DNA from 2 places in the Streptomyces luteoverticillatus genome. Region 1 is predicted to be linked to the other one. Evidence: riboswitches for the same ligand, from Rfam matches in the RefSeq annotation. Region 1 holds a riboswitch; the other holds the start of a gene.
The links. Region 1 has a riboswitch for cobalamin ahead of EKH77_RS07260 (cobalamin biosynthesis protein). Riboswitches for the same ligand answer to the same signal wherever they lie in the genome.

Region 1 (4,136 bases):
GCCGTCCTCCTCGTCGATGCCCAGGCCGTGGGCGAACGGCAGCACGCCGAACGTCCGCCGGCCCGTCAGGTCGCGCAGCATCTCCAGGCCCGGCTCCAGCAGGCTCACGTCGCCCCGGAACTTGTTGACCACGTAACCCGCTATCAGCTCCTGGTCCTCGGGGGAGAGCAGCGCTGTCGTACCGAAGAAGGAGGCGAAGACACCGCCCCGGTCGATGTCGCCGACGACGACCACGGGCAGGCGCGCGGCGCGGGCGATGCCCATGTTGACGATGTCGGAGCGGCGCAGGTTGATCTCGGCGGGGCTGCCGGCGCCCTCGCAGATCACGGCGTCGTGGGTGCGCCGCAGCTCGGCCAGGCACTCCGTCACCGTGCCGAACAACTGCTCCTGGCGCCCCGCGTGGTAGCCCCGGGCGCTGAGCTCGCCCACCGGCTTGCCCATGAGGACGACCTGGCTGCTGCGGTCGCCGCCGGGCTTGAGCAGCACCGGGTTCATGAGCGCGCTCGGCTCGACGCGGGCGGCGGCGGCCTGCATGGCCTGCGCGCGCCCTATCTCCGCGCCGTCGCGCGTCACGAACGAGTTGAGGGACATGTTCTGCGCCTTGAACGGCGCGACCTTGACCCCCTTGCGGACCAGCCAGCGGCAGATGCCGGCCGTGACCACGCTCTTGCCCGCGTCCGAGGTGGTCCCGGCCACCAGCAGGCCCCCGCCCGGCGGGCCCGTGCGCCCGCTCCTGTCGGCTGTCACCGAGACTGTCACCGATTCCTCCCCGCGTTCCTGAACAGGCTGCCCACCGTACGAGCCGAAACCGCCGCCCCCAGGGCCAGCAGCGACACCCGGCGCGAGAGCCGGACCGCGCGCTCGATGTCCGCCGTCCGCACCGGACGGTTCTCCTCGCCCAGCACCGGGCGGTGCTCGACGCGTCCCGCGTAGGCGAGGGTGCCGCCCAGCCGCACGCCCAGGGCCCCGGCGAAGGCGGCCTCGACCGGCCCGGCGTTGGGGCTGGGGTGGCGGGAGGCGTCGCGCCGGGCCACGCGCAGCGCGCCGCGCGGGTCGGGCCCGGCGAGGACCGTGAGCGCGGCGGTCAGCCGGGCGCCCGGCCAGCCGACGACGTCGTCGAGCCGGGCCGACGCCCAGCCGAACCGCCGGAGCCGGGGCGACTTGTGACCCACCATGGCGTCCAGGGTGTTGACCGCCCGGAAGCCCACGAGTCCGGGCACGCCCCCCAGGGCGCCCCAGACGAGGGCGCCCACGACGGCGTCGGAGGTGTTCTCGGCGACGGACTCCACCACGGCCCGGGCGATCGCTTGCGCGTCCAGCGCCTGCGGGTCGCGGCCGCACAGGTGCGGCAGCCGCTCCCGGGCGACCTCCACGTCCCCGGCGGCCAGCGCGCCGCCGATGGCCCGGGCCTCCCGGCCCAGGGACGTGCCGCCCAGGACGGACCACGTGGCGGCGGCGGTCAGCGCGATCTCGGCCGCGCGGTGGCGTCGCGCGGCGCGGGCCAGCAGCCCGGCCCCGGCGACCGCGCCTCCGGCGCAGACCAGGGTGTGGAGCGTGCCGTAGCCCCGGTGGTCGCGCCACAGCCGGCGCTCGATGGACTGCGCGGCCCGTCCGAACGCGGCGACGGGATGGCCGCGGCGGGGGTCGCCGAGGAGCAGATCGCAGGCGAAGCCGAGGGCGGCGCCGTACGCGAAGGAGAAGCGATCGCGGCCGGGCATGGCGAAGCGGTGTCCTCACTCAGGGTCCGCGCCCTGGCTCGACGTGACGGCGACCAGAGTCTCCTGGCTCCCGGATCCGCGCCGCCCCCGGCCTTCCGGCTCGCGCCGTGGCCATCGAATGGGGGGACACTCCCCGGTGACAGTGGCGGGACCGCGCCGGATTCGCACCGGCTTCCTCTGCTGTCGCCGTTTGGCTCCGGAAGTCCACCACGCGGCGGGAAGGGGCGTCAACTCGCCCTGACCTGCGCCCCGGCCGTCGCCACGGGGGAGGGGCGGCGCCCCGTCACCCCACCCGTTCCGCCCGGTGCCGCACGGCCCGCAGCCGCACCTCCGCCGGGAGGCGCGTCAGCCCGGCCGACATCCGCGCGTGGCGCAGGACTTCCTCGCACAGTCGCGCCAACGCCACCCCCGGTGCCCCGCGCGCCCCCAGTGTCAGGACGATCCGTGCCCGGGGCGCCGTCCGTCGTCCCGACAGCGCGACGGCCGCCCGTTCCACCCCCGGCAGCTCCTCGGCCTCCGCCTCCATCACCTCCTCCAGCGCCCGCCCCCGCACCGACGCCACCTCTCCGCCGCCGCTGTGGACCACCACCTCGCGCAGCCGGCCCCTGCGAGCCTGGGCCGCGAGCCACCACGCGGACAGCAGGACGACGACGGCCAGGGCGGCGATGACCACCGGCCACCACCAGCCCCTGGCGCGCCACCTCCGCAGGTCCGTGCCGGGCAGCAGCACGTCGTCCGGGCCGGCGAACGGCCAGGCCGACGGCAGCTCGAAGCCCCAGCGGCGCGGCAGGTCCAGCGCGCCGATCAGCACGGCGGCGCCGAGCGCCACCAGCAGCGCCCCGGCGAGCCCGGTCAGCAGCCGGTTGACGGTCCTCAGCATCGCGAGAACCGCCCCGAGCACTGTGAAAACGACCCCGGGCACCGTGAGGACCGCCCCGGGCACCGCTCGAACCACCCCACCCCGGTCACCTCTTCGCCGGGCGTCGTACGTGCACGGACAGGGACGGCTCCCGGGCGAGCCCCAACTCCCGGACGCCCTCCGCCAGTACGGTGTTCACATCCGTCCGCACCTCGTCCAGGTCCCGGAAGTGGGAGCGGGCCCGGGCGCGGACCACACGCCGGCCCACGTCGACGCGGACGGCCTGGACACCGGAGACCTCCATCACCCGGTCGCGCAGCATCAGGGCCGCCGCCCCGCGCTCCAGCCCGGCCCGGACCCCGTCGTCGCCTGTGCCGTCCGCGCGGCGCATCGGCAGCACTCCGCGCAGGCCCGGGGTGAGGGCGAGGACGAGCAGCCAGCAGCCGGCGAGAACGACCACCACCGCGCCGGCGACCACCAGCCCGTCGCCGAGGTGACGGGTCGCCAGCTCATGGGCGAGGCGCCGGCGCCAGGCCATGGCGGGGCGGCCGGCGCGGACGGCGGCGACGTCGTAGAGGAAGAACCCGGCGACGGTCAGGGTCACCGCCGCGACCAGCGCGGCGGGCAGCCTGCGCGGGGACCGGAAGCGGGGGACACGACCGCCCGCGACGACCGGGGGAGCCCCGGCCGTCTTCTCCAGTGACACGGGACCGCTCATCGCACCCGCACCCCCGACAGCCGGCCGGTGTGCGCGGAGTGCAGCCGCTCTACCGTGATCAGCACCTCGGGCACCTCCATGCCCGTCAGTTCCCCGACGCGCTGGGCGATCCGCTCGCGCACGGCGCGGCAGCGGGCGCCGATGTCGGCGGGGTAGTCCAGCTCCACGAGGACCCGCACCCGGGCGGAGCCGTCATGGACGACGACGCTGGCGCGCGGGGGCGCGTGGTCCTCGGCGGGGGCCGTGGCGCCCAGCGCCTCCAGGGCCGCCCTGGAGGCGATCTTCGCGACGACACGGTCGGCGATCCGGGTGGCCCCGCGCTCGGCGGGCACCACCGCGCGTCCTCCCCCACGCCCTACCTCCCGCGCCGGTCGCGGTCGCGCGGACGCAGCAACCGGGAGAACTCGCCCGGCTCCACATCGCCGTCCAGGAGCCGCCCGCCCACGAAGCCCACGATGCCCAGCGCCGCGACCAGCAGAAAGGCGCCGAACCCCCCGAAGTAGCCGGCGAATCCGAGAGCCATGCCGGCGATCATGCCGGCCACGGCCATGCTCATCACGCGCTCCTCACTGGAGCCTGGGCTCCGGCTCTTCCTCTTCCTCGTCCGGCAGCTTGACGTCGGTCACGGCGATGTTGACCTCGACGACCTCCAGGCCCGCCATCCGTTCCACCGCCGAGATGACGTTTTCCCGCACCGCGTGGGCGACATCCGCGATGGCGACGCCGTACACCACGACGATCTCCAGATCGAGGGCCGTCTGGACCTCGCCGACCTCCGCCTTCACCCCCCGGGCGACGGACCGTCCGCCGGGCACCCGGTCGCGGACGGCCCCGAAGGTGC
Region 2 (4,136 bases), 3.1 Mb from region 1:
GCGACGCCATGAACAGGTTCAGCGACTGGCTCTGGTCCAGGTACGGCGTACGGGCCGCGGCCATGTCGATCAGGGCGCGCTGCGGGATCTCCCAGGCCGTGCGGTACAGGTCGCGGACGTCCTGCGGGATCCACTTCATGTCCTGGATCGAGCCGTTGGCCTCGGTCATGGCCTCGCGGGTGGCGCGGTCCCACACGCCGAGCTTCTTGAGGTCCTCGACCAGGTAGGTGTTGACCTGCAGGAACTCACCCGAGAGCGTCTCGCGCTTGAACAGGTTGGAGACCTGCGGCTCGATGCACTCGTAGACGCCGGCGATGGAGGCGATGGTCGCCGTCGGGGCGATGGCGAGCAGCAGCGAGTTGCGCATGCCGACCGCGGCGATGCGGGCGCGCAGCGCCTCCCAGCGGTCCTCCCACGCGGAGACGGCGTTGGGGTAGTGGTCCGGGTGGAGCACGCCGCGGGCGGTGCGGGTGGCCTCCCAGGCCGGGTGCGGGCCGTGGCGCTCGGCGAGGTCGGCGGAGGCCTCGTACGCCGCGAGCATGATCCGCTCGGAGATCTTGGTGGACAGGGCCGTCGCCTCGGCCGAGTCGAAGGCCAGGCGCAGGCGGAAGAAGACGTCCTGGAGGCCCATCAGGCCCAGGCCCACCGGGCGCCAGCGGCTGTTGGAGCTGCCGGCCTGCTCGGTCGGGTAGAAGTTGATGTCCACGACGCGGTCGAGGAAGGTGACGGCCGTACGGACCGTACGGTCGAGCTTCTCCCAGTCCATCTCGCCGTCGGCGCCGAGGTGCTGGGCGAGGTTGACCGAGCCCAGGTTGCAGACCGCGGTCTCGCCGTCGTTCGTGACCTCGAGGATCTCGGTGCAGAGGTTCGAGGAGTGGACGACGGCGCCCTTCTCGGCCGTCTGGTTGGCCGTGCGGTTGGCGGCGTCCTTGAACGTCATCCAGCCGTTGCCGGTCTGCGCGAGGGTGCGCATCATCCGGGCGTAGAGCACGCGCGCCGGGATGGTCTTGACGGCCTTGCCGGCCGCCTCGTACGCGCGGTACGCGGCGTCGAACTCGTCGCCGTAGAGGTCGACCAGGTCCGGGGTGTCGGCGGGGGAGAAGAGCGACCAGTCCGCGTCCGTCTCGACGCGGCGCATGAACTCGTCCGGGATCCAGTGCGCGATGTTGAGGTTGTGGGTGCGGCGGGCCTCCTCACCGGTGTTGTCGCGGAGCTCCAGGAACTCCTCGATGTCGGCGTGCCAGGTCTCCAGGTAGACACAGGCCGCGCCCTTGCGGCGGCCGCCCTGGTTGACGGCGGCGACGGAGGCGTCGAGGGTGCGCAGGAACGGCACGATGCCGTTGGAGTGACCGTTGGTGCCCCGGATCAGCGAGCCGCGCGAGCGGATGCGCGAGTACGACAGGCCGATGCCGCCCGCGTGCTTCGACAGACGCGCCACCTGGTGGTAGCGGTCGTAGATGGAGTCCAGCTCGTCCAGCGGGGAGTCCAGCAGGTAGCAGGACGACATCTGCGGGTGGCGGGTGCCGGAGTTGAACAGCGTCGGGGAGGACGGCAGGTACGAGAGGGTGCTCGTCAGCCGGTAGAGCTCCGCGACGTCGTCCAGGGCCCGCTCGGAGTGGTCCTCGGCGAGGCCGCAGGCGACGCGCAGCAGGAAGTGCTGCGGGGTCTCGATCACGTCGCGGTGGATCGGGTGGCGCAGCAGGTAGCGGCTGTGCAGGGTGCGCAGGCCGAAGTAGCCGAAGCGGTCGTCCGCGCCGTCGGCGAGGGCGGCCTCGACGAGGGCGTCCAGGCGCGCGGCGTGGGTGCGTACGAAGGCGGCCGTCTCGTCGGCGATGAGGCCCTCGCGGTGCCCCACCTCGACGGAGGCGGAGAAGGAGGTCGCGCCCTGGCCGGCCGCCTCGTCGGCGATGGCCAGGGTGAGCAGGCGCGCGGCGAGCCTGGAGTACTCGGGCTCCTCGGCGATGAGGCCGGCGGCGGCCTCGGTGGCGAGGGAGCGCAGCTCGGCGTCGTCCGCGGCGGCGCTGCGGCCGCGCAGCGCGGCGGCGGCGACCTTGCCCGGGTCGGTGGCCGGAAGGTCGGCGGTGAGGTCGGTCAGGGTGCGCAGGAGCGCGGTCCCGGGGCCGCCGGTCGCTTCCGCGTTCGCTGAGACCGGTGCTGAAGCCGGATCTGCGGGCGCGATGGTCACTGAGGCTCTCCCTCGCTCGGCTGGGTGGGCCGGGCGGGAGAGCGATGAGCGCGCACGCGCATGCCTCTTGCACCAGGGCATGCCTCGTAGGCGTCCATCGGCCCAACCCGCGAGGCCCGGACGAATTCAACGCCCATGGCCGAGCCGGGGCAGGCTCGGTGGTGGGCGCGCTGTCGGCAGGTCGTCGGACTTCAGGTGCGCTGGGTATATGCGCACACATACACCGTTGCGGGACAGTTCCGGATTTCCACCGGATTCCCCTGCGACGACAGCGGAGACGAGCATACATCTAGTGCCGGGCCTCGCACGCGCCCCCACATGTTGTGTCGTCGCGTCATGAAGCGGTCGCGGAATGTGCTAACGGGCGTCCCTGGCAGGGCAAGAGAAGAGGGCCGCCACGCCCCCTGGACGGGGATGTGGCGGCCCTCCGGAGGGGCCCCGGGCGGTGGTCCCGGGAGCGGCGGATCAGTGGCCGCCGGGGGCCCCTGCGGTGGCCGGCGGGAGCTCCGCGCGGACGCCCGGGTCACCGGCGTCGGCCGTGTAGTCCGAGGGCCGGGTCAGGTCCACGCCGTCGGGCGCCTTCAGCGCCCTGAGGGCGAAGGTCGCGACGATGACGACGATCACGTTGAGGACAAAGGCGGTGAGCCCGATATAGCCCTTTTCGCCGATGAGGGGGATGAGGTTGGTGTTCCCGAAGTGATCCTGGGTGGCGCTCGGTGTGGCGTACGCCCGCCACGTCCCGTACGTCATGCCGACCGCCCAGCCCGCGAGCAGCGCCCAGCGGTGGGGCCAGCGGGTGAAGAGACCGCCGACGAGCGCGGGCACGGTCTGGAGGATCCAGATCCCGCCGAGCAGCTGGAAATTGATGGCGACCGTTTTGTCCAGGGTGAGGACGAAAACGAGCGCGCCGACCTTGACCAGCAGGGACGCGAGCTTGGACACCTTCGCCTCGTGTTCGGGTGAGGCGTCCGGTTTGAGGAAGTCCTTGTAGATGTTGCGGGTGAAGAGATTTGCGGCGGCGATCGACATGATGGCCGCCGGCACGAGGGCGCCGATGCCGATCGCGGCGAAGGCCACGCCGGTGAACCAGTCCGGGAACATGTCCTCGAACAGCTGGGGGATCGCCAGCTGGCCGTTCTTCACCTTCACCCCGGCGGCGATGGCCATGAAGCCGAGCATCGCCAGCAGGCCCAGCATCAGGGAGTAGAGGGGAAGGATGGTGGTGTTCCGGCGGATGACATTGCGGCTCCTGCTGGAGAGGACCGCCGTCACCGAGTGCGGATAGAGGAAGAGCGCCATCGCCGAGCCGAGCGCCAGCGTCGCGTACGACCACTGGGCGTCCGCCCCCGGCACCAGCGAACCACGTGGTTTGCCCGTTGCGGGATTCTCGGCCGCGAACGCCGCGCCGGCCTTGCTGAAGATGCTCTCGAAGCCGCCCAGTTTGATCGGTATGTAGATGATCGCCACGATGATCACGATGTAGATCAGCGCGTCCTTGACGAAGGCGATCAGCGCGGGGGCGCGCAGCCCGGAGGAGTAGGTGTAGGCCGCGAGCACGCCGAAGGCGATGAGGAGCGGCAGGTCCTTGACGAACCAGTTGGCGTTCTCGCCGCCGCCCACGCCCATGACGTCGAGCACCGCCTGGATGCCGACCAGTTGCAGCGCGATGTACGGCATGGTGGCCAGGATCCCGGTCACCGCGAGGGCGAGGGAGAGGCCCCGGGAGCCGAACCGGCCCCGGACGAAGTCCGACGACGTCACATAGCCGTGCTTGTGTGCCACCGACCACAGGCGGGGCAGGAAGGTGAAGACCAGCGGATAGGTGATGATCGTGTACGGCACGGCGAAGAAGCCGGCCGCGCCCGCCGCGTAGATCGCCGCCGGCACCGCCACGAACGTATAGGCGGTGTAGAGGTCCCCGCCCAGCAGGAACCAGGTGACCCAGGTGCCG

Region 2: another riboswitch for cobalamin. It lies ahead of EKH77_RS21510 (ribonucleoside-diphosphate reductase subunit alpha); the one in region 1 lies ahead of EKH77_RS07260 (cobalamin biosynthesis protein).

Annotation. Positions count from the first base shown of each region.
Region 1 covers NZ_CP034587.1:1,729,587-1,733,722, reverse strand. The annotation lists gene EKH77_RS07265 (cobyric acid synthase) at 1-759, opposite strand, end outside; gene EKH77_RS07260 (cobalamin biosynthesis protein) at 756-1,718, opposite strand; cobalamin riboswitch at 1,776-1,895, opposite strand; gene amaP (alkaline shock response membrane anchor protein AmaP) at 2,002-2,598, opposite strand; gene EKH77_RS07250 (DUF6286 domain-containing protein) at 2,684-3,295, opposite strand; gene EKH77_RS07245 (Asp23/Gls24 family envelope stress response protein) at 3,292-3,630, opposite strand; gene EKH77_RS07240 (hypothetical protein) at 3,651-3,851, opposite strand; gene EKH77_RS07235 (Asp23/Gls24 family envelope stress response protein) at 3,862-4,136, opposite strand, start outside.
Region 2 covers NZ_CP034587.1:4,807,876-4,812,011, forward strand. The annotation lists gene EKH77_RS21510 (ribonucleoside-diphosphate reductase subunit alpha) at 1-2,185, opposite strand, end outside; cobalamin riboswitch at 2,344-2,470, opposite strand; gene mctP (monocarboxylate uptake permease MctP) at 2,651-4,136, opposite strand, start outside.